2 linked regions of the Pseudorhizobium banfieldiae genome follow. Each later gene encodes a partner of the first gene's protein in a complex. Links are inferred from orthologs where the notes say so. Each region holds a gene or a part of one and is shown in the gene's direction. Other genes may lie near its edges.

The links.
Region 2: the proteins of pnp (region 1) and NT26_RS06390 are in contact, whole or in part, in a cryo-EM structure (PDB 9QH0), measured with the Escherichia coli proteins. The link is inferred for Pseudorhizobium banfieldiae from one-to-one orthologs.

Annotation. Positions count from the first base shown.
Region 1 is NZ_FO082820.1:3,909,759-3,912,991, forward strand. Bases 302-3,219 are described here. They hold pnp (polyribonucleotide nucleotidyltransferase), read left to right. Parts: upstream 302-642; coding sequence 643-2,796; downstream 2,797-3,219. Other genes in these bases: rpsO (30S ribosomal protein S15), read left to right, coding at 302-339; NT26_RS18865 (class I SAM-dependent methyltransferase), read left to right, coding at 2,875-3,219. Also shown: more of rpsO, read left to right, coding at 70-301; more of NT26_RS18865, read left to right, coding at 3,220-3,233. UniProt on the Escherichia coli protein: Involved in mRNA degradation. Catalyzes the phosphorolysis of single-stranded polyribonucleotides processively in the 3'- to 5'-direction. Also involved, along with RNase II, in tRNA processing.
Region 2 is NZ_FO082820.1:1,323,336-1,327,046, reverse strand. The notes cover bases 145-3,540. They hold NT26_RS06390 (Rne/Rng family ribonuclease), read left to right. Parts: upstream 145-526; coding sequence 527-3,340; downstream 3,341-3,540. Other genes in these bases: NT26_RS06385 (DsbA family protein), read left to right, coding at 3,535-3,540. Outside these bases: more of NT26_RS06385, read left to right, coding at 3,541-3,711. UniProt on the Escherichia coli protein: Endoribonuclease that plays a central role in RNA processing and decay. Required for the maturation of 5S and 16S rRNAs and the majority of tRNAs. Also involved in the degradation of most mRNAs.

The DNA of each region.
Region 1 (3,233 bases):
ACGGCCATGGCTGGACGACATCCCGGCCACAGGCGACCCCATGATCCTCACCAAGAAAGGACCTGTCCGATGTCGATTACTGCCGAGCGCAAGGCTGCGCTGATCAAGGAATACGCCACCGTCGAAGGCGACACCGGTTCTCCGGAAGTCCAGGTTGCGATCCTGACGGAGCGCATCAACAACCTGACCGAACACTTCAAGGGCCACAAGAAGGATAACCATTCCCGCCGTGGTCTGCTCGCGATGGTTTCCAGCCGCCGCTCGCTTCTTGACTACCTCAAGAAGAAGGACGAAGGCCGCTACACCAAGCTGATCGCCAGCCTGGGTATCCGCCGCTAAGACGCTTCATGGCGGGCGCCTCGCAGGAGACGCCCGCCATGCCTATTTCCGCATGATCGGAAATGCTGGCCCCGAAGGGGTCAGACTGGCAGGCCGGATGGGCCGGACCCGCCAAATCAACCGATGACCTGCCATGGGGCAGGATTGCCGGATGCTTTCGCCAGGCACATCGCCTGGCTCGTCAGGATCGAGATGATCCGCCGGACCGAAAGCCTCCCGTTGTCTTGCCCGTGTCACGTCACCACACGCGCCGGCCGTACCGTCCTCGGACGCTTCGAGGCCGCGCCACGAAGGACACGAATAATGTTCGATACGCATTCTGTTGAAATCGAGTGGGCCGGACGTCCGCTCAAGCTGGAAACCGGCAAGATCGCCCGCCAGGCGGACGGTGCCGTCCTCGCCACCTACGGCGAGACCGTCGTTCTTGCGACCGTTGTTTCGGCCAAATCGCCGAAGCCGGGCCAGGACTTCTTCCCGCTGACCGTCAACTATCAGGAAAAGACCTATGCCGCCGGCAAGATTCCTGGCGGCTACTTCAAGCGTGAAGGCCGCCCGTCGGAGAACGAGACCCTCGTTTCCCGCCTGATCGACCGCCCGATCCGTCCGCTCTTTCCGGAAGGTTACAAGAACGACACGCAGGTCGTCGTCACGGTCATCCAGCATGATCTGGAAAACAACCCCGACATCCTCTCCATGGTTGCCACCTCGGCAGCCCTGACGCTTTCCGGCGTTCCCTTCATGGGCCCGATCGGCGGCGCGCGCGTCGGCTACATCAATGGCGAATACGTGCTGAACCCGCATCTCGACGAGATGGACGAGTCGACACTCGACCTCGTCGTTGCCGGCACCCAGGACGCCGTCCTGATGGTCGAGTCTGAAGCCAAGGAACTGCCGGAAGATGTGATGCTCGGCGCCGTCATGTTCGGCCATAAGGGCTTCCAGCCGGTCATCGACGCGATCATCAAGCTCGCAGAAGTGGCTGCCAAGGAGCCGCGCGACTTCCAGCCCGAAGATCACTCGGCACTTGAAGCCGAAATGCTGCAGCACTTTGAGGCGGAACTGCGCGACGCCTACAAGATCACCCAGAAGGCCGACCGCTACGCCGCCGTCGACGCCGTCAAGGCCAAGGTGAAGGCGCACTTCTTCCCGGAAGGCATGGAGCCGAAGTATACACCGGAAGTCATCGGTGCCGTCTTCAAGCACCTGCAGGCAAAGATCGTTCGTTGGAACATCCTCGACACCAAGAACCGCATCGACGGCCGTGACCTGGAAACCGTCCGTCCGATCGTTTCGGAAGTCGGTATCCTGCCCCGCACGCACGGCTCCGCCCTGTTCACCCGCGGCGAAACCCAGGCGATCGTGGTTGCGACGCTGGGCACCGGCGAAGACGAGCAGTATGTCGACTCACTGACCGGCATGTACAAGGAGCGCTTCCTGCTCCACTACAACTTCCCGCCCTACTCGGTTGGTGAGACGGGCCGCATGGGTTCCCCGGGTCGTCGCGAGATCGGCCACGGCAAGCTCGCATGGCGCGCCATCCGCCCGATGCTGCCGACCGCCGAGCAGTTCCCCTACACGCTGCGCGTGGTTTCGGAGATCACCGAATCCAACGGGTCGTCCTCCATGGCAACCGTCTGCGGCACCTCGCTTGCGCTGATGGATGCCGGCGTTCCGATCGCAAAGCCGGTGGCCGGTATCGCCATGGGTCTGATCCTCGAAGGTGAACGCTTCGCCGTTCTCTCCGACATTCTCGGCGACGAGGACCATCTCGGCGACATGGACTTCAAGGTGGCGGGTACGGCCGACGGCATCACCTCGCTGCAGATGGACATCAAGATCGCCGGCATCACCGAAGAGATCATGAAGGTCGCACTCGGCCAGGCGCAGGGTGGCCGCAAGCACATCCTCAACGAAATGGCCAACGCCATCACGGAAAGCCGTGGGCAGCTGGGCGAATTCGCTCCACGCATCGAAGTGATGAACATCCCGGTCGACAAGATCCGCGAAGTCATCGGCTCGGGCGGCAAGGTCATCCGCGAAATCGTGGAAAAGACCGGCGCCAAGATCAACATCGAGGACGACGGCACCGTCAAGATCGCCTCGTCCTCCGGCAAGGAGATCGAGGCAGCCCGCAAGTGGATCCATTCGATCGTTGCGGAACCGGAAGTCGGCGCCGTCTACGAAGGAACGGTCGTCAAGACCGCCGATTTCGGCGCCTTCGTCAACTTCTTCGGTGCGCGTGACGGCCTCGTGCATATCTCGCAGCTCGCAGCCGACCGCGTTGCAAAGACGACCGACGTCGTCAAGGAAGGCGACAAGGTCTGGGTGAAGCTGATGGGCTTCGACGAGCGCGGCAAGGTTCGCCTGTCCATGAAGGTCGTCGACCAAGCGACCGGTCAGGAGATCCCGCAGGAGAAGAAGGAAAAGAAGAGCGAAGGCGGCGAAGCTGCCGAGTAAGGTTCTTCTTTCCTGAAGCATCGAGGCGCGGGATGGTTTCCGCGCCTTTTCTTTATCCATTTTCGAAGGTCAGCCGCGATGAGCCGAGATGCCCTGAAGACACTCTTCCATCCTTTCGCCACCGGAGCAGTCCCGGTCCCGCTGGCGGGCGAGCGTGTTCTCTTCCTGGGGGCGGAAGCCGGGCTGGGCTTTCCGGAAGGCTTCGCGGCAAAGGTGACGGCGGTACAGCCGTTCCGGCCGATGTTCCGCTTCCTGCCGGAAGGGACCCTTCCCGAAGCCGAGGGGCACGACTATGACATGGCTCTTGTCCTGTGCGGCAAGCACAAGGGCGAGAACGAGAACCGTGTGGCGGAAGCGCTGGAGCGCGTCAGGCAAGGCGGGATGATCATCGTTGCCGGCGGCAAGGAGGACGGTATCCAGCCCTTGCGAAACACGCT
Region 2 (3,711 bases), 2.6 Mb from region 1 along the record:
GGCCCGCCAGCGCTGGCGAATCAACCACTTCCAGTAGCCTTCTCATTTAATCCACAATAAGGCGGCCCTGGCTTTTCCCTTGCTATTATGTCGCAGAAACCATACAAGGCGGATGAGGACTAAGGTGTTGACGGGATAGTCTTCCGGCAGGCCTGCCAGCCCCAGGGACCTGGCGCCGAAACCGGACAGTCATCCGCCGTCTGTACACTTTGATCCTGATACGCAATCTTCCCGGCAGTGGCCGGAACAATACCGGATGGCATGCCATCCACGCTCACATGGAGCACCTCACCGGGCCTCGAGCCTAAGCTATCGTCGTTCTCGTTTGGACTTTTATGTTGCGGCAAGTGTTTCAGAACCGGGATACCCTGAGGGAGCCAGAAGCTCTGTCAGCCGTCCGGGCGTCGTCGCAAGCGCATCCTGCGGGAACCAATTTTTCCGGCGCAATCACCATCCTGCATGAAAGGCCTGTCCGTGCGGCAGGCTTTTTTGCACCTGCTCGGCTGCGCCGAGGAGCAGAATATACATGGCAGACAAAATGCTCATCGACGCGTCTCACGAAGAGGAGACGCGGGTAGTCGTCGTTCGCGGCAACCGTATCGAAGAATTCGATTTCGAATCCCAGCACAAGAAACAGATCCGCGGCAACATCTATCTGGCAAAGGTGACGAGGGTTGAGCCCTCGCTTCAGGCCGCGTTCGTCGATTATGGCGGCAACCGCCACGGCTTCCTGGCTTTCGCTGAGATCCATCCCGACTATTACCAGATCCCTCTCGCCGATCGCCAGGCGCTGATGCAGGCCGAGGAAGAGGAACAGAAGAAGATCGCCGAGGACGAGGCCAGCGACCCGGCCGACGCCGCGCAGCCGCAGGCGGACGATGCGGCGCTTGACACTTCGCAAAGCGAAGCCGGCTCCGAGGCTGCCGAGGCCAGCCCCGGCGATGAGGTCGCCGCCGAAAAGCCGAAGGCCAAACCGCGCCGCAGCCGCTCGCGCAAGAAGACGGCGGAAGCCGAAGCATCCGAGGTTGCAGAGCGCAGCGAAGGCACAGACGAGGACAAGGACACGCCGACTGAAATGGCGGCGATGGTCGAAACCGATTCGATCTCCGAAGACGTCCGCGGTCGCCGTCACTCCGACGATGACGACAGCGATGATGGCGAGAAGGAAGAAATCGAATCGGTCGGCGCCGAAGATGCGATGGAAGAGGTTCCCGATCGCGTCGTCCGCAAGCCCCGCAAACAATACCGTATCCAGGAAGTCATCAAGCGCCGCCAGATCCTGCTAGTACAGGTTGCCAAGGAAGAGCGCGGCAACAAGGGCGCGGCCCTAACGACCTATCTCTCGCTTGCCGGCCGTTATTCGGTGCTGATGCCGAACACCGCGCGCGGCGGGGGCATTTCCCGTAAGATCACCCAGCCGCAGGACCGCAAGCGCCTAAAGGAAATTGCCCGCGAACTGGAAGTGCCGCAGGGCATGGGCGTGATCGTCCGCACCGCCGGCGCCAACCGCACCCGCGTCGAGATCAAGCGCGATTTCGAATACCTGATGCGCCTGTGGGAGAACGTCCGGACGCTGACGCTCAATTCCACCGCGCCGTGCCTCGTCTACGAGGAAGGCTCGCTCATCAAGCGGTCGATCCGCGACCTCTACAACAAGGACATCTCGGAAATCGTCGTTGCCGGCGAAGAAGGCTATCGTGAAGCCAAGGACTTCATGAAGATGCTGATGCCGAGCCACGCCAAGGTGGTCCAGCCTTACCGCGACCTGCATCCGATCTTCTCGCGCTCGGGCATCGAAGCGCAGCTCGACCGGATGTTGCAGCCACAAGTGACGCTGAAGTCCGGCGGCTACCTGATCATGAACCAGACCGAGGCGCTCGTCGCCATCGACGTCAACTCCGGTCGCTCGACCCGCGAGCACTCCATCGAGGAAACCGCCCTCCAGACGAACCTTGAGGCGGCCGAGGAAGTCGCACGCCAGCTTCGCTTGCGCGACCTCGCCGGTCTGATCGTCATCGACTTCATCGACATGGAAGAAAAGCGCAACAACCGCGCTGTCGAGAAGAAGCTCAAGGACTGCCTGAAGAACGACCGCGCCCGCATCCAGGTGGGCCGCATCTCGCACTTCGGCCTGCTCGAAATGTCGCGCCAGCGGATTCGTGCCAGCGTGCTGGAATCGACCACGCAGATCTGCACGCACTGCGGCGGCACCGGCCATGTCCGGTCCCAGTCGTCGGTTGCGCTTCATGTGCTGCGCGGCGTCGAGGAGCACCTGCTCAAGAATACCACTCACGACATCACGGTGCGCACCACGCCCGAGACCGCGCTTTATCTACTCAACCAGAAGCGCAACACCGTCGTGGATTACGAGAAGCGTTTTGGCGTGTCGATCTACATCGAGTCCGATGAGGGAATCGGCTCCAGCCACTTTGCCATCGACCGCGGCGAGCCGGTGGAGAACCCCGTCAGGATCGAAAGCCTGATGCAGTTCGCCGCCTTCCCCGTGGAGGAGGACGATGACGACATCGTCATCGAGGAGGATGAAGAAGACGAAGAGGCGGGCAATGCCAACGCTGCCCCGGCTACGGCTTCCTCGGCCCAGGGCGAAGAGCAGAACGGCCGCAAGCGCAAGCGTCGGCGTCGCCGGCGCGGCGGCAAGGGTGGAGACCGCCAGGAAGGCGTAGCCGCTTCAGAGGCCGACGATGGGGACTCGGATATCGAGGAAGGCAGCGATGCGGATGATTCCGAAGCCGGCACCGAAGCCTCCGAGGGTGCGGAAGGTGATGAAAACGGACGCCGCAAGCGCCGCCGCCGGGGCAAGCGCGGTGGCCGGCGCAACCGGCCGGAGGACGGGATGGAGACATCCGCATCTGACGAGACCGATGCCTCGGGCGATGAGTCCGGCGCCGAGGACGAGGCAGTTCCTGAGGTAGCCGCGACGGAAACCCCGACCGGTGAAACGGCGGCTGCGGAAACCGCCGCTGCAACCGAGGTGATGGAGGGAGTACCTGCTCCCGCCAAGCCCCGCCGGAGCCGGAAAAAGGCAGTGACTGCTGAAGTCACGCCCGCCGAAGCCGAACTTGAGATCGTTGCCGAGGCCGCAGAGCCCGTAGCCGAAGCGAACATTGCCCCCCAGGTCGATGCCGCTCTTGGCGAGGAAGCTCCGCAAGCCGATGCTCCGTCGGAAGAAGAACAGAAGCCTGCGCGTGCCAATCGGGCGTCCAACATCAGTTCATCGGACCCCGTGGTGAAGAGCTCGGAGCCTGCCGTTGATGAATCGGACGGTGAGCCGCCGAAGCCGAAGAAGGCCGGCTGGTGGCAGCGACGCGGTTTCTTCTGAGACTTTCCCCGTCCTCGCTAATCAGATGGCCGCCTCACGGCGGCCATTTCCTTGAATGGCGTCGGCAACGCAGAAGTGATCGTCAGTAGCCGGAACGTATCTGTTTTTTTGTTCCTGTAGCGACCGCGCTTGGCTTAGCTTTGCCCCAAATCGCGGATATTCCCGCCGCAACACCCATCTCACGAGGTAGATCCATGCTTGCCCGCTCCAAAACCTTAGCACTCGGTTCGATGCTGATGACCGCATTGTGGCTGACACCGGCGCTCGCTCTCGAGGAGGATGAGAAGAAGGAGATGGGGCAGTTCATCCGCGAGTATCTGCTTGAAAATCCGGAAGTCATGCTCGAGGTTCAGGCTGCCCTTGAGGCGAAG